4 regions of the Methylobacterium sp. 092160098-2 genome follow, and region 3 is predicted to be linked to each of the others. Evidence: predicted binding sites of a transcription regulator. Region 3 holds the regulator's gene; each other region holds the start of a gene.
The links. Region 3 encodes LexA, which represses DNA repair genes until DNA is damaged. Its sites were predicted from a motif close to TGTTCNNNNTGTGTTCNG; they were not measured.
Positions count from the first base shown of each region.

Region 1: the regulator LexA is predicted to act here: its motif matches at 3,437-3,454, upstream of recA (recombinase RecA).
Region 2: the regulator LexA is predicted to act here: its motif matches at 2,473-2,490, upstream of dinB (DNA polymerase IV).
Region 4: the regulator LexA is predicted to act here: its motif matches at 3,249-3,266, upstream of PQI07_RS28240 (LexA family protein).

Region 1 is NZ_JAQPZJ010000001.1:4,324,626-4,329,469, reverse strand. It holds gene rplV (50S ribosomal protein L22) at 1-114, shown strand, start outside; gene rpsC (30S ribosomal protein S3) at 125-871, shown strand; gene rplP (50S ribosomal protein L16) at 883-1,296, shown strand; gene rpmC (50S ribosomal protein L29) at 1,309-1,524, shown strand; gene rpsQ (30S ribosomal protein S17) at 1,547-1,810, shown strand; gene recA (recombinase RecA) at 2,284-3,345, opposite strand; gene cckA (cell cycle histidine kinase CckA) at 3,672-4,844, opposite strand, start outside.
Region 2 is NZ_JAQPZJ010000001.1:4,963,777-4,968,620, forward strand. It holds gene pncA (bifunctional nicotinamidase/pyrazinamidase) at 1-587, shown strand, start outside; gene PQI07_RS23490 (hypothetical protein) at 700-900, shown strand; gene PQI07_RS23495 (hypothetical protein) at 952-1,179, opposite strand; gene dinB (DNA polymerase IV) at 1,367-2,449, opposite strand; gene rimO (30S ribosomal protein S12 methylthiotransferase RimO) at 2,593-3,954, opposite strand; gene pabB (aminodeoxychorismate synthase component I) at 4,331-4,844, shown strand, end outside.
Region 3 is NZ_JAQPZJ010000001.1:4,555,751-4,560,594, reverse strand. It holds gene PQI07_RS21490 (hypothetical protein) at 1-97, shown strand, start outside; gene fae (formaldehyde-activating enzyme) at 138-677, opposite strand; gene PQI07_RS21480 (NRAMP family divalent metal transporter) at 740-1,981, opposite strand; gene PQI07_RS21475 (hypothetical protein) at 2,062-2,277, shown strand; gene PQI07_RS21470 (hypothetical protein) at 2,296-2,742, opposite strand; gene lexA (transcriptional repressor LexA) at 2,993-3,730, shown strand; gene PQI07_RS21460 (ComEC/Rec2 family competence protein) at 3,724-4,844, opposite strand, start outside.
Region 4 is NZ_JAQPZJ010000002.1:598,549-603,392, reverse strand. It holds gene PQI07_RS28265 (glycine-rich domain-containing protein) at 1-361, shown strand, start outside; gene PQI07_RS28260 (hypothetical protein) at 380-631, opposite strand; gene PQI07_RS28255 (hypothetical protein) at 871-1,053, shown strand; gene PQI07_RS28250 (hypothetical protein) at 1,189-1,431, shown strand; gene PQI07_RS28245 (Y-family DNA polymerase) at 1,452-2,738, opposite strand; gene PQI07_RS28240 (LexA family protein) at 2,790-3,227, opposite strand; gene PQI07_RS28235 (Ros/MucR family transcriptional regulator) at 3,669-4,145, shown strand; gene PQI07_RS28230 (EF-hand domain-containing protein) at 4,588-4,844, shown strand, end outside.

The sequences.
Region 1 (4,844 bases), 230 kb from region 3:
CTGGTTCTCAAGCGTTTCCACGCCCGCGCCCGCGGCCGCGGTGCGCGCATCCTGAAGCCCTTCTCGAACCTCACCATCGTGGTTCGCGAAGTCCGCCAGGCCGAAGCGGCCTGAGGAGGATCTGATGGGCCAGAAAGTCAATCCGATCGGTCTCCGGCTCGGCATCAACCGGACCTGGGACTCCCGCTGGTTCGCCAACAAGGGCGACTATGCGAAGCTCATGCACGAGGACGTCGCGATCCGCGCCGCCCTCATGAAGCAGCTCAAGCAGGCGGCGGTCTCCAAGATCGTCATCGAGCGTCCGCACCGGAAGTGCCGCGTCACTATCCACTCGGGCCGTCCGGGCGTGGTGATCGGCAAGAAGGGCGCGGATATCGAGAAGCTGCGCAAGCTCGTCGGCACGATGACCAAGGCCGACGTGACCATCAACATCGTCGAGGTGCGCAAGCCCGAGATCGACGCCACCCTGGTGGCCGACTCGATCGCCCAGCAGCTCGAGCGCCGCGTCGCCTTCCGGCGCGCCATGAAGCGGGCCGTTCAGTCGGCCATGCGTCTGGGCGCCGAGGGCATCCGGATCAACTGCTCGGGTCGTCTCGGCGGCGCCGAGATCGCCCGCCAGGAATGGTACCGCGAGGGCCGGGTCCCGCTGCACACGCTGCGTGCGGACGTGGATTATGGCACGGCCACGGCGTTCACGACCTACGGCACCTGCGGCATCAAGGTGTGGGTGTTCAAGGGCGAGATCCTTGAGCACGATCCGATGGCTCAGGATAAGAAGGCCCAGGAAGAGGGCGGCCGCTCCGGCGGACGCCGTGAGCGCGATGGCGAGGGCGGCCGCGAGCGCGGACGCCGCGAGCGCGAGCACGCGTAAGGTAGGAAGCCATGCTGCAACCGAAAAAGACCCGCTTCCGCAAGCAGTTCAAGGGCCGCATCCACGGTGCGGCCAAGGGCGGCTTCGAGCTGAACTTCGGCCAGTTCGGCCTGAAGGCGGTGGAGCCCGAGCGCATCACCGCCCGCCAGATCGAGGCGGCCCGCCGCGCGATCACCCGCGAGATGAAGCGCCAGGGCCGCGTCTGGATCCGGGTGTTCCCGGACGTGCCGGTCTCGTCGAAGCCGACCGAGGTCCGCATGGGCTCCGGTAAGGGCGCCCCGGACTATTGGGCGGCCCGGGTCCATCCCGGCCGGATCATGTTCGAGGTCGACGGCGTTGCCGAGAACATCGCCAAGGAGGCGCTCCGCCTCGGCGCCGCGAAGCTTCCGATCCGCACGCGGGTCGTCCAGCGCATCGCCGACTGAACGGAGGATATCGTGAAGTCGACCCAGAGAGTGTCTGATCTCAAGGCCCTGTCGCCGGATCAGCTGAATGACGAGTTGATCAACCTCAAGAAGGAGCAGTTCAACCTGCGCTTCCAGGGGGCCACCGGCCAGCTCGAGAACGTCGCCCGCGTCCGTGAGGTCCGTCGCGACATCGCCCGTGTCCGGACGCTGCAGCGCGCGAAGACGCTGCAGGCGGCCAAGAGCTGATACGGGCCGCTAGGAGAACACCATGCCGAAGCGCATCCTGCAGGGCACCGTCGTTAGCGACAAGGGTGAGAAGACCATCGTGGTCAAGGTGGAGCGCCGCTTCACCCACCCGGTGATGAAGAAGACCGTCCGCCGCTCGAAGAACTACCACGCGCACGACGAGGCGAATGTCGCCAAGGTCGGGCAGACGGTGTTCATCGAGGAGTGCCGTCCCTTCTCGAAGACCAAGACCTGGAAGCTGGTCGAGGGCGACGCCGCCCAGGCCGAGGCCGGCGAGGCCGCCTGATCCTGGGATCCCGGCGGCTGCGGTCTCCGCATCCGCCTGATCCCGGCCCGCGACGCTGCGGGATGGCCCCCGAGACGGGTCCATTCCTGGGTCGCGGCATGACCGGTTCGACGAACGCCCGGACGCAATTCGACTCGTAAGAGCCGGATTCGTGCCGGGCTTCGTCGTTTCGGCATCCTGCGATCTGAATGCGTGTGCAGGCGCCGACGTGAAGCGCGGAGGTCTCTGTCGGGACCGCCACTCGCCGCGGTGGCGTCGCATACGGGTTGGGGGCGTGCCTGTTTGGTGGTGCCCCAACTCTGCGTCGAGGATCTCTGAGGCCGCGGCCGAGTCTGGACGTCCGCTTCTTTCGTATTCCGCTATCGATCGGTGCCTTGGGCCCAAAACAAAACCCCATGGCGATCCTGCGATCGCCATGGGGCTCGGTCTCAAGGGATCGGGCGCCGGACTTGGTCCACCGCCCGGTCTTCGGATCAGGCTTCGCCCTCGTCGAGATCGTCGGCGGTCGGGGTCGCGTTTTCCAGGATCTTCTCGGCGACCAAGCCGGAATTCTGCCGGATTGAGCCCTCGATCTCGGCGGCGATCTTCGGGTTGTCGCGCAGGAAGCCCTTCGCGTTCTCGCGGCCCTGGCCGAGGCGCTGGCTGTTATACGAGAACCACGCGCCTGACTTCTCGACGATGCCGGCCTTCACGCCGAGGTCGATCAGCTCGCCGACCTTCGACACGCCCTCGCCGAACATGATGTCGAACTCGACCTGCTTGAACGGCGGCGCGACCTTGTTCTTCACCACCTTGACGCGGACCTGGTTGCCGATCGCCTCGTCGCGATCCTTCAGGGTCGAGATGCGGCGGATGTCGAGGCGCACCGAGGCGTAGAACTTCAGGGCGTTGCCGCCCGTGGTGGTCTCGGGGCTGCCGTACATCACGCCGATCTTCATCCGGATCTGGTTGATGAAGATGACCATGCAGTTCGAGCGTGAGATCGAGCCGGTCAACTTGCGCAGGGCCTGGCTCATCAAACGGGCCTGAAGGCCCGGCTGGCTCTCGCCCATCTCGCCCTCGATCTCGGCGCGCGGGGTCAGCGCGGCCACCGAGTCGACCACCAGCACGTCGATGGCGCCGGAGCGCACCAGCGTGTCGGTGATCTCCAGGGCCTGCTCGCCCGTATCGGGCTGCGAGATCAGCAGGTCGTCGAGGTTGACGCCGAGCTTGCGGGCATAGACCGGATCGAGGGCGTGCTCGGCATCCACGAAGGCGCAGACGCCGCCCTTCTTCTGGGCCTCGGCGATGGTGTGGAGCGCCAGCGTCGTCTTGCCGGACGATTCGGGGCCGTAGATCTCGATCACCCGGCCGCGCGGGAGGCCGCCGACGCCGAGGGCGATGTCGAGGCCCAGCGATCCGGTCGAGACGGTCTCGACCTCCTGAACCTTGTCGTTCTTGCCGAGCCGCATGATCGAGCCCTTGCCGAAGGCGCGCTCGATCTGAGCCAGGGCGGCGTCAATGGCCTTGGACTTGTCCTTGTCCACGGGGGGCATGTCGACCACTTTCAATGCGGGCTGGGCCATCTGGCGGGCTCCTTATGAAGGGGTTGGACGCAGTTCACAACGCGCGTCCCCACCGCCTTCATGTACCTGTTTTGTTCTATTTCGACAAGGGCGGTACCGTGGGTTGTGCATAGCCTGCCGGCGCCACCGATGCGGTTCAGGGCGAACCGCGGCCTCCGGCGCACCGATCCGTCGGGGGCATGCCCGGGATCCGGTGCCGCACTCCGTTCAGGGTCTGAACACGGTGGGCGGCACCGGATGCCGGATTTCGCAGGGAAGGGCCGGGACGCTGCCATCGACGACGCCATCGACGCCGTTCAATCGGCCATCGTCTTCTTCACGGTCTCGACGAGCTGCTTCAGACTGAAGGGCTTCGGCAGGAAGTTGAAGGTCTCCCCCTCCGGCAGGTTCTTGCGGAAGGCGTCCTCGGCGTAGCCGGAGACGAAGATCACCTTCAGGTCGGGCTGATGCTTGCGCACCTCTCGCAGCAGGGTCGGGCCGTCCATCTCGGGCATGACGACGTCGGAGACGACGAGGTCGATCGGCTGGGTGCCCTCGCGGACGATCGCCAGGGCCTCGAGGCCGGAGGCCGCCTCCAGGACCGTGTAGCCGCGGGCCGAGAGGGCGCGACTGTTGACCGCCCGGACGGGATCCTCGTCCTCCACGAGCAGGATGGTGCCCTGCCCCGTATGATCCGCGGCGGGCTTGCGCGGCGCCGGCTTGTCGGCCGTGGCCGGAGCCGGTGCACTCCGCGGCGCGCCGGCATCGCCCGGCTCGGCAGCCGGCCGCGGCGACCCGGAGACCGGCGCGAGCGGCTCCGCGCGCGGGAGCGCCGGCACCGCAGTCGGGGCCGGAACCTCCTCCGGTTCGGCCACGGGCACATGCCGCGGCAGGTAGATGCGGAAGGCGGTCCCCTCCCCGATCGTCGACTGCACGTCGATGGTGCCGCCCGATTGCTTGACGATGCCGAACACCGTCGACAGGCCGAGTCCGGTGCCCTTGCCGATCTCCTTGGTGGTGAAGAACGGCTCGAAGATCTTCTCCATCAGCTCGGGGGGGATGCCCTGGCCGGTGTCGCGCACCTCGATCAGCACGTGGTCGCCGGCCGGCGCCCCGCCGCGTCCCTCCGCATCGGAGGCCGCCCCCGGATCCAAGACGTTCTCCGTCCGGATCATCAGCTTGCCGCCCTCCGGCATGGCGTCGCGGGCGTTGACCGCGAGATTGACGATCACCTGCTCGAACTGGTTGACGTCGGCCTTCACGGGCCAGACCTCGCGGCCGTGCTTCAGCTCCAGGGCGACCCGCTCGCCGAGCAGGCGCTTGAGCAGGAGGGTGAGTTCGGAGAGCGCTTCTCCGACATTCATCACCTCCGGACGCAGGGTCTGCCTCCGGGAGAACGCCAGGAGCTGGCGGACGAGGCCCGCCGCCCGGTTGGCGTTCTGCTTGATCTGCATGATGTCCTGGAAGGCCGGGTCGGTCGGCCGATGGCT
Region 2 (4,844 bases), 410 kb from region 3:
TGCAGGTCGATTTCCTGCCGGGCGGGGCGCTCCCCGTCCCGGGGGGCGACGCGGTGGTCGAGCCGATCAACGCGCTCCAGCACCGCTTCCGGCATGTGGTGCTGATGCAGGACTGGCACCCGGCGGATCACGTCTCCTTCGCCGAGACCCATCCCGGTCGGGCGCCGTTCGAGACCATCGTGCTGCCCTACGGGCCGCAGGTGCTGTGGCCCCGGCACTGCGTCCAGGGCAGCCGAGGCGCCACCTTCGCGCCGGGGCTTGCCACCGACCGGGCGAGCCTAGTGGTGCGCAAGGGGCTCGATCCCCGGGTCGACAGCTACTCGGCCTTCCTCGAAGCCGACCGGGCCACGCGCACGGGCCTCGCGGGGGCGCTCAGGGAGCGCGGCATCACCCGCGTCGCCGTGTGCGGCCTCGCCACCGATTTCTGCGTCGCCTGGAGCGCGCTCGACGCCCGCGACGCCGGCTTCGAGGTCCTCGTGGTGGAGGATGCGGTGCGCGGGATCGACGTGGACGGGTCGCTGGCGCAGGCCTGGGCGCGGATGGAGGCGGCGGGCGTCCGCCGGATCGCGGCGGCGCAGATCGGCTGAGCGCCCCCGGGGCGCGGGAGGCGAACCGCCGCATGCCGCGCGGGAGACCGCCCCCGCCCCGACGCGTTGGCCCGACATCGGCATCCGGGCAGGATGCCAGTCAGGAGCCAGCATGTCAGGCAAGCACCCGAAGACCGACACGCCCACGGACGCCGACCTCAAGGGCAATCCCGGGATCGGCACCTCGAAGGGGATGAGCGGCGCCGACCCGGCGGATCTGCAGGCGGATTCGACCTTCGAGGGCGACGTCGACAACGAGACGAAGCGCGACGGCGGCGTCGACCCGGACCACCGGCCGCGCAAGAACGCCTGACCGAGCCGGGGTGACGGCACGCCCAGGCCGGCCCGGCCCGGGCGATCCCGGTCAGCGGGCGCGGGCCGGCGGCTTCGGCCGCTGGGGCGCCGGGCCGGTCGCGAACCCGGCGGATGGGCCACTCGCCGGGACGTAGAGCTGGGCGGGGCTCGCGGTGTAGCCCAGGAGCTGCGCCGCGTTGGCGGCCCCGAAGGCGGCGGTGCCGTCGGCGCGGGCGGCGCCCACCGGGACGGTCAGCAGGAGCGCGGCGGACAGAGCCAGGACGGCGGGCTTCGACATGGGACGGACCCTTCGGTGCGCGCGGTCCCGGCGAATGCCGGTCCGCGCCGGATGGATCCCATGTGGGGGCGGCCGCGCGGGCCCGGCGTGCGCGACCGCACGACGATCCCGCGTCGCATCAGCGCGGGCCGCGCGACGGCGCTCCGCGACAGGGCCCCGCGACAGGGCCCCGCGACGGGGCGCCTCGTCAGAGCGCCAGCCCGAGCTGGAGCGGCGCCTCGGGCGCGTCCTGCGCGAAGCCCGACAGCGACACCCCGATCAGCCGCGCGCTGCGCCGCAGGGGGAACAGGCCGGCGAGCAGGTCGAGGCCGATCCGCTCCAGATTGGCCCGGTCGGCCACGGGAACGGTGAGCGATTTCGCCCGGGTAACCTGGGCGAAATCCGAGAACTTCAGTTTCAGGGTCACGGTCCGGGCGCGCATCCCCTTGGCCTCGGCCCCCGCCCAGACCTTGTCGAACAGCGGCGCCAGCCGGGCGGCCAGGACCTCGAAGGCCGCCGTATCCTCCGAGAAGGTGGTCTCCGCCCCGATCGATTTGCGCACCCGGTGGGCGCGGACCGGCCGCTCGTCGATCCCCCGGGCGACCGCGTGGTAATAGGCGCCCGCGGAGCCGAAGGTCTCGCGCAGGCGCTCCGGCGTCCAGGCGCGGAGATCCGCCCCGGTCTCGATCCCGAGCCGCTTCATCTTCGCCTCGGTGACCGGACCGACGCCGTGGAACCGGCCGATCGGCAGTTCGGCCACGAAGTCCGGCCCCATGGCGGGGGTGATGACGAACAGGGCGTTCGGCTTCCTGTGGTCGGACGCCACCTTGGCGAGGAACTTGTTGTACGAGACCCCGGCCGAGGCCACGAGCCCGGTGCGCTCCAGGATCTCGGCCCGGATCGCCTTCGCCACGGCCGTCGCCGTCGGCAGGCCCAGGAGGTTCTCGGTGACATCCAGATAGGCCTCGTCGAGGGCCACCGGCTCGATGAGCGGCGTGTGCCGGGCGAAGACCGCGCGGATCTCCTCCGAGACCGCCCGGTAGACCTCGAAGCGCGGCTTCACGAACAGCAGGTCCGGGCAGAGCCGCCGGGCCGTGGCCGACGGCATGGCCGAGCGCACGCCGAACTTGCGCGCCTCGTAGCTCGCCGCCGCCACGACGCCCCGCTCCCGCGAGCCGCCCACCGCCAGGGGCTTGCCGCGCAGGGACGGGTCGTCGCGCTGCTCCACGGAGGCGTAGAACGCGTCCATGTCGATGTGGATGATCTTGCGGAGCGCGACCTCCGGATCCATCGCCGCCTCGGAGATCCGCGGTGAGTTCCTGCTCTGTTCCAAAGACCGCGGTGGGCCGGCGGGGTCAAGCCGCGTCGGAGAGGGCTTCAACAGGAGTCCGGCCCGCGCCCGTCATCGCGAGCGCAGCGAAGACGGGAATAGCCTTACGCCACGCTGCCGTAGAGGTCGTAGGCCTCGGCCCGGTCGATCTTCACGGTGACGATGTCGCCGACCCGCACCGGGCGCCGGAAGGCGGCGTGGACGGTGCCGTCGATCTCCGGCGCGTCGGCCTTGGACCGGCCCCGGGCGACCCCGCCCTCGACGGCATCGACGATGATCGGCAGCCGCTTGCCGACCTTGGCGCGCTGCAGCCGCAGCGCGATGCCGTTCTGCGTCTCCATGAACCGGCGCTTGCGCTCGGCCTTCACCGCCGGCGGCACGAGGTCGCCGAGCGCGTTGGCGGTGGCGCCCGCCACCGGCTCGTACTCGAAGCAGCCGACCCGATCGAGCTTGGCCTCCTGCAGCCAGGCCAGCAGCTCCTCGAACTCGGCCTCGGTCTCGCCGGGGAAGCCGACGATGAAGGTCGAGCGGATCGCGAGGTCCGGGCAGGTCTGCCGCCAGTTCCGGATCCGGTCGAGCTGGCGCTCTTGGTTGCCTGGCCGGCGCATGCGCTTGAGCACCGAGGGGCTCGCGTGCTGGAGCGGCATGTCGAGGTAGGGAAGCACCTTGCCCTCGGCCATCAGCGGGATGACCTCGTCCACGTGCGGGTAGGGGTAGACGTAGTGGAGCCGCACCCAGGCCCCGAGCTCGCCGAGCTCCTTGGTCAGGTCGTAGAACTTGGCCCGGACCTGCCGGTCGCGCCACGGGCTCTCGGCGTAGCGGATGTCGACGCCGTAGGCGCTGGTGTCCTGCGAGACGACGAGCAGCTCCTTCACGCCGGCCTTCACCAGCTTCTCGGCCTCGCGCAGCACGTCGGCGGCGGGGCGGCTCACGAGATTCCCGCGCAGGGACGGGATGATGCAGAAGCTGCAGCGGTTGCTGCACCCCTCCGAGATCTTCAGGTAGGCGTAGTGGCGCGGGGTGAGCTTGATCCCCTGCGGCGGCACGAGGTCGAGGAACGGGTCGTGGGCCGGCGGCACCGCCTCGTGGACGGCGGCCACCACCGACTCGTAGGCCTGCGGCCCGGTCACCGCCAGGAGATCCGGATACTTCTCGCGGATCTCCTCCGGCTGCGCGCCCATGCAGCCGGTGACGATCACCCGGCCGTTCTCCGCCATGGCCTCGCCGATGGCCGAGAGCGACTCCGCCTTGGCCGAATCGAGGAAGCCGCAGGTGTTGACGATCACCACGTCGGCGCCGTCGTGCCGGCGGGCCAGCTCGTAGCCCTCGGCGCGCAGGTGGGTGAGGATCCGCTCGGAATCGACCAGCGCCTTCGGGCAGCCCAGCGACACGAACGAGATCTTGGGGGCCGTGATTTTGGATTCGGCTCCGGGAGCGGGGCCGCGGGGAGCAGGCGTGGCGGTCATGGCATTCGGGTCGGACAGGCCCGGCGCGGGCAACCAAGGATCGGTCGCCCGAAGCGCGAGGACGGGAATTCGGGATCGCGGTTCCTATACAAGCTCCCGCGCCGCCGCGCGAGACCGGCCGCCGCAGGGGTGACCGGACCGGCGCGCGCCGCTGACGCAGAACCGGAAACCTGGCTGTTTGACCAGGACTTTGCGCGCCTGCCCTGACATCCCACATGAAGCCGCGGGGACGCGGTCTGCGTCGGAAGCACGCCCTGTCTGCCCCCCGGGGCGGTCCCTGCGTGCAACTGCCGCTTCCCCCGCGGCATCGCCTGTGCGACGGCAGCGTGACAGGATCTGCCCCGCCCTCGCCCAGGACAACAGCCCGAACCCGGTCATGTGGACCCGAGAGATCCCCTTCATCGATCCCGTCGCGGCGGCGGCCCGGCTGCGCGCCCTGCCCGGGCTCGCCTTCCTCGACAGTGCCATGCGGCACGACTCCCTGGGTCGCCATTCGATCGTGGCCGCCGAGCCGTTCGCACGCTTCCGCTACCGCGACGGGCGGGCGACCCTCGACGGAAATCCGGTGCCGGGCGGTCCCTTCGCGGCTCTGCGGGCGTGCCTCGCGCCGTACCGGATCGAACCGGACGCCGAAGAACCCTTCCCCGGCGGGGCGATCGGCTATCTGGCCTATGACCTCGGGGCATCGCTGGAACGGGTGGCGCCGCCGGCCCGGCGGGCGGGGCTCACCGACGACATCGCCCTGAACTTCTACGACACGGCCCTGGTGATCGATCACGCCGCGGGCACTTGCCGGCTCGTCGCCACGGGGTTCCCGGAGACCGCACCGGCCCAGCGGCAGGCCCGCGCGGAGGCGCGGCTCGCCCGATTCGCCGACCGGCTCGGCGGCG
Region 3 (4,844 bases):
CATCCAGCAGAACGGCTGGTCGGCCTCCTGCTACACCGACCCGGGCAGCACCGCGATGCGGACCCTGTGCTCGGTGGGGCGCATCCCGCCGGGGTGATGCGATATCGACCCCGGCAGGATGCGCGCGAAGGGGCCGATCAGTACTCGATCACGCCGTCCAGGGCGTAGTGCTTCACGGTCTTCCGGTTGGCGATCAGCTCGTCCACCGTCGGCTCGCCCTTGAGGGCGCGGGCGATGGCGAGCTTCGTCGCCTCGTAGTTGGTCCGGTAGAGGTCCTTCTGGTCGAGGTTGTCGTCCTCGGCGCACCGCTGATCGAGCCAGATCATGATGATCATGCACAGCTCGTCGAGCCCGTCCTTGGGCAGGATGCCCTCGATGATGCAGTCCACGATCGCGTCGCCGGTGGCGGCCTGGACCACGCCGCCGAGGAGCTCGGCATACTCGGCCGTGTGGATCGTGACCTTGGTGGTCATCATCGTGGCGGGGCGCACGAGCTGGTTGAGGTCGCGGACCACGAACATCCGCGTGTGGCCCTGGACCTGCCCCATCATCGACGCGAAGGCCTGGCCGACCGGACCGCGCACCGAGCCGATCAGCACCTCCGGCATGGCGTCGGTGTACTGGCCCTCGGCCGCCAGCACCGTGGCCTCGCCCGTGCGGAACCAGATCTCTTGCATGTTCGAACTCCACCTGATCGGAGCCCGCGGGAGACATCATCGGAGGCCCCGCGTCAATCGCGTCAGAGCAGGCCCACCCCGTCCAGGACGCCGACCATCGCGAACGCGATCGTGATCCCCGACACCGCGTAGACCACCCCCTTGTAGACGCCCGCCACGCGCTGCCCCTCGGGCAGGGCCCGGGTGGCGAGGAGGATCAGCAGGCCGAGCGCCAGGGGCAGGAGCAGCGCGTTCATCACCTCCACGGCGATGTTGAGCGCCACGAGATCCGGCACGAGCTGCACGGCGACCGCGCCGGCCGCGACCGCGAGCGCGAAGGCGCCGTAGAAGGCCGGAGCCTCCCGGGGCGACTGCTCCAGGGAGTGCGGCCGGCCGGTCACGTCGCCGAACCCCCAGGCCAGCGCCAGGGCCACGACGTTGAGCGCCACGAAGGCCGCCGCGATGATGCCCACCCCGAACACCACCTGCCCGAGCCACGGCCCCAGGGCCGGCGTGAAGGCGCCCGCGAGATCGCCGACGGTCTCCAGCCCCTTCGCGCTGCCCTGCCCGGCCTTGCCGATCGTGGCGGCGGCGGCGACGAGGATCGCGCCCATCACGCATTGCGACACCACCGCACCCACGAGTGTGTCGAGCCGCGAGCGCCGCGCGTGCTCCCAGCCCAGGCCCTTATCGACGATCGCCGACTGCTGGTAGAAGATCATCCACGGCATGATCACCGCGCCGATATTGGCCGCGATCAGCACCCGGAACTGGCCGTCGCCCAGCGGCATGTGCCCGAAGGAGGCGACGATCTCGGGCAGGTTCGGCCGCGCCGCGACGGCGAGCCCGACGAAGACCAGCTCGAACAGGCCGACCACGATCGCCACGACCTCGACGCGCCGGTAGCTCTCGGTGAAGACGAGCCCCAGGAGCAGGCAGGCCGGCAGGCCGAGGCTCACGAGCCGCGGCACCCCGAACAGGTCCCCGATGCCGGCGATGCCGGAGAATTCCGTGACGATGGCGCCGATGCCGGCGACCACGAGGCCGCCGTACGAGATCCAGGCCCAGACCGGCCCGTAGCGCTCCCGGATCAGCGCGCCGTGGCCGCGTCCGGTGGCGGTCCCGAGCCGCACCGTCAGCTCCTGGACGACGTACAGGATCGGCACCAGCAGGATCTGGAGGAGCAGGAGCGAATAGCCCCAGCGCGCCCCGCTCTGGGCCGCCGTGATGAGGCTTCCGACATCCGTATCGGCCAGCATCACCACGAGTCCCGGGCCTGCGGCCTTGAGGTAAGCGGACAGGCGAGGCAGGGAAGCGCTGGGCACGGCTCGGGAACAGTCCCGCGCACGGGCGGTTCCGGCGGGCGCCTGCGGCGTTTTCCCGGGGCAGGCGGGAGGGACATGTGATGGCGGAGAGCACGGATCGGGGCTCCGGCTGGAGCCTGCAGGCGACCGCCGTGCCCGACGGGGTGCGCCTGGAACTCGCCCTGGCCGACCTCGGCGGCGCGCCGGTCACCGCCGCGATCGTTCTCGACCGGGCGGAAGCCCGGGCCTTCGCACGCGCCCTGCTCGCCGCCGCCGGCGACGCGGCGGAACGGACCTTCCCGAAGCCGGGCGCCTGACGGCGCGCCGCCGGTCGGTCAGCGGGCGAGACCGGGATTGCGGCCCGGCAGGCGGGGGACCACGGTGCCGCGCTTCTCGATCGGCGTGTCGCAGGCGTAGGCGAACTCGGTCTTCAGCGGATCGAACACGGTCTCGCCGGTGATCCGGCAATCCTCGCGCACGGTCTCGTCGAGATAGGCCCGGGCGGCGGTTCGGAAGCGCTTCACCCGGGTGGCGTTCGGCTCCGGATCGATCCGGGCCTCGCTCAGGTTGCAGCCGGTATATTCGCGCAGGGCGTTCGAGACGATCAGCATCCGGCGCATCTGCCGGTTGTCGTAGACCTCGTAGGGCTCCTTGCAGCCGATCGTCACCACCTGGGGGGTGAGCGCCACGTAGTTCCGCGAGATGTAGGAGAACCCGGTGGTGCAGCCGGCGAGGCCGAGGGCGGCGAGGCCGAGGGGCAGCAGAGCTGCGGGTCGTCGCATCCTCGTCATCCCAAGAGGGTCCCAGCCCGCGGCCCGGATCCGCCGCCTTCCCGGCGGGGCGCCGCGGTGCATTGAAACGGCTCCGCTTGCGCCGTCAATGCGTTTCTCGACCTTGCTCCCGTGAGCGCGGAGCGACGCGCCAAGCGTAGCGGTGCCGCCCTTGCGGAACACTTGCGGAACGTTTAACCTGTTCGTGATTTGTTTCAGAGACCGTCACGGGGCGGTCTGCCAAGCCGCGAGTCCCCCTTCGATGCTCACGCGCAAGCAGCTGGACCTCCTGCGTTTCATCCAGAGCCGGATGCAGGAATGCGGCGTCCCGCCGTCCTTCGACGAGATGAAGGACGCCCTCGACCTCAAGTCGAAATCCGGCATCCACCGGCTGATCACGGCCCTGGAGGAGCGCGGCTTCCTCCGGCGCCTGCCGAATCGGGCGCGCGCCATCGAGGTGATCCGCATCCCCGAGAGCCTGAGCCAGACGGTCCCATCTTCGGCCCCATCTTCGGCCCCGGCCGAGCCGCGCCGTTTCACCCCGAGCGTGGTCGAGGGCGGCAAGTCCAAGCATCCGCCGGCCCCGGCCAGCACGCGGATGATCGACGACGCCGGTCGTGCCATTTCGATCCCGGTGATGGGCCGGATCGCCGCCGGTACGCCGGTCTCGGCGATCCAGAACCAGAGCCATGCCATCACCCTGTCGCCGGATTTCGTGGCCGGCGGCGAGCACTACGCCCTGGAGGTGCGCGGCGACTCGATGGTCGAGGCCGGCATCCTCGACGGCGACCTCGTGGTGATCCGCAAGCAGGACACGGCCAATACCGGCGACATCATCGTGGCGCTGATCGACGACGAGGAGGCGACGCTCAAGCGTCTGCGCCGCCGCGGCTCCTCGATCGCCCTGGAAGCCGCCAACCCGGCCTACGAGACGCGCGTCCTCGGGCCCGACCGGGTCCGGATCCAGGGCCGCCTCGTCAGCCTCGTCCGCCGCTACTGAAGCGGCTCGGCCGGCGCGTCGCCGGGGGCGAGGTCCCCGCCCGACGCATCGGTTTCCGGAGGCGTTGTCGCCACGTCGTCAGAGGCGCGGGCCTCCGCGGAGGGCGCGGTGACCAATTGTGGCGGCCCCGACCCGTGTCCCGAGCGTGGTCGCCAAGGCACGGAGCGGCCATCGGCCCGGGCGTGACGGGCGACGAAGCCGTCGCCGTCGGACCTGAGGGCGACGGCGCCCTGGGCGGCCAGGACGCGCCGGTCGATCACCAGGGGGCCGGTGCAGGTCGGTGGGGCCACGAGACCCGTGATCAGCACCGCGGCGCGGGCGCAATCCTCCGGGAAGGCCCGCCGGTCCCGGACCAGGGCGACCGCCCGTCCGTCCGGCAGGCGCGCGGTGCATCCGAGCCGGTCACAGCGGCCGCTGCCCGATCGGACGATCAGTGCCCCGGCTCCCCGTCCATCGCCGTCCGCCTTCAGCCATTGTTCGAGAACGAAGCCGGACGGGCTGCCGAGGGCCGCGAGCCGTCCGTCCGGCCCCCGCACCGCGGCCCCCGCACCCTGCCGATCGACATAGAGGTCGTAGCGGTCGGGTCGGGCCGCGACGACGAGTCCGAGCAGGATCGGCGGCACGGCGAGCCAGCGCAGGCGGGAGGCCGGTAACGTCGCGAGCAGCAGGCCCGCGGTCAGCAGGAACAGCGCCGCGGTGCCGAAGGCCGGTACGACCACGATGGCCCGCTCGAACCTGGCGATCCACTGGGAGACGGCGAGCATGCCCCCCACCGCCTGACCCATCAGCCACCAGATCGGGCGGTCGAGGGCGAAGGGATAGGCGAGGATCCCGATCACCGCGGAGGGCATCACCACGAGGGAGACGAGCGGCAGGGTCAGGGCGTTGCCGACGAGGCCGAAGGGCTGGATCGTCTGGAAATGGTAGGTGGCGAAGGGTGCGGTCGCGACCTGCGCCACCAGGGTCGTGGCCAGGGTCCCGGTGACCGCCGAGAGGCCGGTGCCGACGAGCCGACCGAGCCGGCCCGCCCCGGGGCGCACGAACAGCCGCCCGTCGATCAGCCGCGCGCAGGCGATCAGCCCGGCCACGGCGCCGAAGGACATCTGGAAGCTCG
Region 4 (4,844 bases), on a different contig from region 3:
GTCCGCGCCCGCCCCCGTGGCAGCCGGCAGCTCGGATGCCTCCCCCGGCCTCGTCCTACTGCCGGGCCTCTTCCTCACCGCCATGGCCTGGAAGTTCCTCGGAGCGGAGGTCGGCCTCCTCTCGGCCGGCGTCGTGGTCCTGGTCAGCCTGATCCTGCTCGCTAGCTCGGCCACGCCGGCGAGCCCCTCCCGGAAGCGGGATCGAGGCGGAGGCTCGTGCGACGGCGGAGGCGGCCTCGTCGCGGCGGAGGGCGGCGGAGGTTGCCCCGACGGAGGCGGAGGGGGAGGCGGCGAAGGCGAAGGCTGCGGAGGCGCCTCCTGCGGAAGCGGATGCGGCGGGGGTGGATGCGGTGGGGGCTGAGGCCCTTTTTTTATGCCTTCATGCGGCCAAGCTCTCCTCGAAGTCGTCCGGAACCTCGCCAAACTTCGCGAGAACCTCGATGCTCTCGAGCTCGCCCGTCTCGTCGTCGGCGACCACCTTGAGGGCGGCGGCGCCCGGTTTGCGGCCGGCCACGGCCTCGGCGCGCTTTCTGGCTCCATGATCCGTGGTCGCCGGCTGGCGGTCGCCGGGCACAAGCCGCTTCCGCTTCAATTCGAACGCCTGGACGATGTACGTCGTCTTGTTGGCCATCACCTTCTCCTCGCGGTTCTCGTTGCACGGGCGGTCGACGATACAGCGCCCGCGTCACGCGACTTCTTCGCTCGACGTTTCGATGGGGTGCAGGACGTGCGTTGGCAAGGCGCGCCTCCCGTCGGAGCGACAATTGGTTCCTTCAGAGCGCACCCGACACCCGCCGGCGATCTCTCCGGAGGGGTGTCGCGGTCCACGGCTGCGCTAAGTATCCCGCCGATTTCCTCACGGAGGTGGAAGTGGATCACCGGGACAGCGGCGCGGTCGGCCGGGCCGAGACCAAGGCGGCCCGCGAGGCCGAACGGAGCGAAGCGGCCGCCGCGGTCTGGGCCGACGTCGAACGCGAACGGCGCGCGCGCGACGAGAGAACGGCGCGCCTTCGGGCGCAGCGGCTCGCCAGGGAGGCGGCCAAGGCCGAGTGAGTCCGGTTTCGGGGGAGGCGGAGCCGATCTTGGACGCCTACGCAACTCTTTGGGACGCACTGTCATTCCCCTCCGGCCTGGAAGGCCGTTTCCATGTCTGCGTTCGGTTCCGATCGGAGAGCCGCCGAGGGCGTGATGAAAAAGGTCCGTTTCCCCGCGTGGCTGGAGCGCAGGCGCTACTCGCCCTACACGAAGATGCGGATCGCCACCGGCGGATCGGCTCCGAAGGTGTCGGCGGCCCCCGCCGCCTCCACGTTCCCGGAGCGGTCCGGGAACGTGATCCCGTTCGGTCGTCGCACGCTGACGCCGGCGACGGCGGACTGTCCGGAGGTGTCGCTCCTGGTGCTGCCGCCGAGGAAGGCCAGGATCCCCGACTGAGCGGCTCCGGCCGCGTCGGGTCACGCCCGGACCACCGGCAACTCGTCGAGCCTCGTCGTGTAGCGCGGCGAGCGCATCTCAAACTTCGTCGACCAGGAGCGTTCCTTCTCCAACCCTGCGGAGGCCGGGACCACTGTGCCCCGCCCGAAGCGCCGGTTGCATGCGTCCATGGCTTCCATGAGCGCGCCACCGCGCTCGCGGTCGAAGTCGCCGATCAGCGCGCGCTGGGACGTTCCCAGAGGCAGGAGGTCGGTGGTGATGATGCCGGACTTCGACCATCGGTACCCGTCCCTCCACGCCCGCCGCACGCCGAACGAGGCCGCCTTGACCAGGACGAGGCTGTCGTTCGAGGCCTCCGGCAGCGTGACGACGGTCGACACCGACCGCTGGGGGCGGTCCCGATCGTGTTCCGAGGTGTGGAAGAAGACCGTGAGATGATCGGTCCCCAGGCCGCCGGCGCGCAGCTTCTCCCCGAGCCGCGTGGCGTGGGTCGCGACCGCCTGAAGCATGGTGTCGAGGTCCTCGACGCGGTCCGAGAAGGAACGCGTGACCGCGCATCCCTTGCGCGTCGGCGCCACGGTCTCGAGATCGAGGCAGGCGATGCCGCGCAGCTCGTACACGAGGCGCTCGCCGACGACGGTCAGCCGCTTGCGCACCGAGCGCGGATCCAGATCCCGCACGTCGGCGACGCTGTCGCAACCGATCTCCTCGAGCTTCCTCGCGGTCGCCGGTCCGACGCCCCAGATGTCCTGCAGCGGGATCCGCACCATCCAGGCCGCCCGCTCGTCCTCGTCCGTGAGATCGCAGACGCCGCCGAGTTCCGGGTGCTTCTTCGCGATGTGGTTGGCGAGCTTCGACAGGGTCCTGGTCGGCCCGATGCCGACGCAGGTCGGTATTCCGGTCCAGCGGCGCACGGTCTCCCGCATGTCCCGCGCGAGCTCGGAACGCTCCGACTCCCGCACGTCCGACAGGTCCACGAAGCTCTCGTCGATCGAGTAGATCTCGATGCGGGGCGAGAAGCGCCGGTAGACCTCGTTCACCCGGGCGGACATGTCTCCGTAGAGGGCGTAGTTCGAGGAGTAGACCCGCACGCCCTGGTTCCGGCAGAGCTGGCGGATCTTGAACCAGGGCTCGCCCATGCGGATGCCCAGGTCCTTCGCCTCCTGCGTCCTGGCGATCGCGCATCCGTCGTTGTTCGAGAGGACGATGACCGGCACGCGAGCGAGCCGGGGATCGAAGACACGCTCGCAGGAGCAGTAGAAGCTGTTGCCGTCGCTCAGGGCGAAGGATCGGGGCGCGGCGGTCACGAGGCCGCGCCTCCCGTGGCGGATGCCCCGCGCGGGCGGTCGGACACGGTCCTACCGGACGGCCGAGGCGCGACGGCGCGGGTTGATGGAGCCGGAGACCACGCCCCAGACCTCGACGATGGCGCCGGGCGGGAGATCGAACTCCGGAAACCGCGGATTCGCGAAGGACAGGCGCACGCGCTGGTGCCTTCGCGACCAGACCTTGAAGCTGCGTTCCCCGTCGATGTCGACGACCACCACGTCCCCGTCGGCGGGCTCGATGGACCGGTCAACGACCGCAATATCCCCGTCGAAGAGGCGCGCCAGCACCATGGAGTCGCCGGCCACGCGCACCAGAAACGTGGACGGACGGTTGGGTATCAGAAGGCGCTGGAGATCGATCTCCTGCTCGATGAAGTCGTCCGCAGGGGAGGGGAATCCAGCCTTCACCGCCCTGGCCAGGATCGGCAGCGGAACCTGAAGACCGGTTGGACGGGCGACTTGCAGCATGGGGCCTCCGATCGGCGCTTCGGGAACGAAACAAGAACATGGAGGAGGTCGTTCGGGCAAGCCGGATTCGGCGACGTTGCGACTGCATCGAAAAAGGAGTGTCGCGACCGATGGTTAGAGGCGTCGGGCGCTTGTGGATGGCTGTGGACGACGCCGTAGCCCGGAGTGCGGCTTCAAGCCCCGCCCGTGGCGGGATCGCGCGACGCGCGACTTCGAAGTGGATGAATTCCGGAATGGCCTGGAGGGCCCTCCTCGAACTAGCTTGACCGTATTCGTGGCGGGCGCGACCGCCGAATCTGCTTGGTTAAGGATGCATGGCCGGGTTGTGATCGAAGGAACCAGACTTTACTTCGCGGCCAACATATGTTGAGACCGCATCGGCGGCGCGATCTGCCCATCAGGAATTAGGCGGGCGCCTGACTATCGAAAGTGTATTCAGACATGATCAATCAGAACTCGGAATCGTCGCGCTTCATCGAGACGGCCGCCAATCTTGTCGCGGCGTACGTCTCCAACAACTCGGTTCCCTCGACCGAACTGCCCGCCTTGATCGCCTCCATCCACAACGCAGTCGCCGGTCTCGGCACCGGGTCGGTCTCCGCCGCGGCGGTTGAGGAGGTGGCCAAGCCGACCGCAGGCGCCATCCGCAAGTCGATCTCGGACGATGGCATCGTCAGCTTCATCGACGGCAAGTCGTACAAGACCCTCAAGCGCCATCTCACCAGCCACGGCGTCACCCCGCAGCAGTACCGCGAACGGTACGGTCTGCCGCAGGACTACCCGATGGTCGCTCCGAGCTACGCGGCGAAGCGCTCCGAGCTCGCGAAGGCGATCGGATTGGGTCAGGTGGGTGCCAGGCAGACCCAGGCGGAGGCGACCGTCGAGAAGAAGACCGCTCCGCGCAAGAAGGCCGCCTGACCTTCGGATCGGAACGGAAACGAACGGGAGGAGGCCCGTGGACGGAAGCACCGTCCGCGGGCCTTCTCCCGTTCGACGACCCGACCGCGACCGGACCATGGATGTCCGGCTTCCCGCCGGTCCGGAATGGCGGCCGGCTGCAGGCCCGCGCGCCTACTCGGGAGCCGAGCGTGTCCGACGACGCGTATCGGCCGATTTCCTGCCGAAGTCCCCGAGCATCGTTGCGCCGGTGCGTGTCCGGCAGCCGAACATCGCTGCCGATCGCGCACCGCTCCCGCAAGGGTTCGAAGTCTCGAGCTGATACGGCGATCATGCCGGGCAGATCGGTCGTTGGCGCGTCCAGCGGCTCGCCGCCGGCCCGCCCGAAGCTTCTCGAAGGATCCGCCCCCGAATTGCGTCTGCGAAGGAATGAACCTAAGCTCGAAGGAACGGGAGATACGAAATGCGCGCTCTCTTCATCGGTTCCTTCCTGGGTCTCGTCGCGGCGCCGGCTCTGGCCGCCGCAATGCCTGAGCCGCAGCCGCTGACTTCGACGGTCTCGGCGATCTTCGTGATGGCGGATGCGAACCACGACGGCGTGGTAGACCGGTCCGAACTCGAGACCGCGCTCGCCTCCTTCAAGGAGCAGGTCCGCCCCGGCTTCGAGCACGACTGGTCGGTCATGATACGCGTCGCGGGGGCGGATCCGCAGGCGGGCGG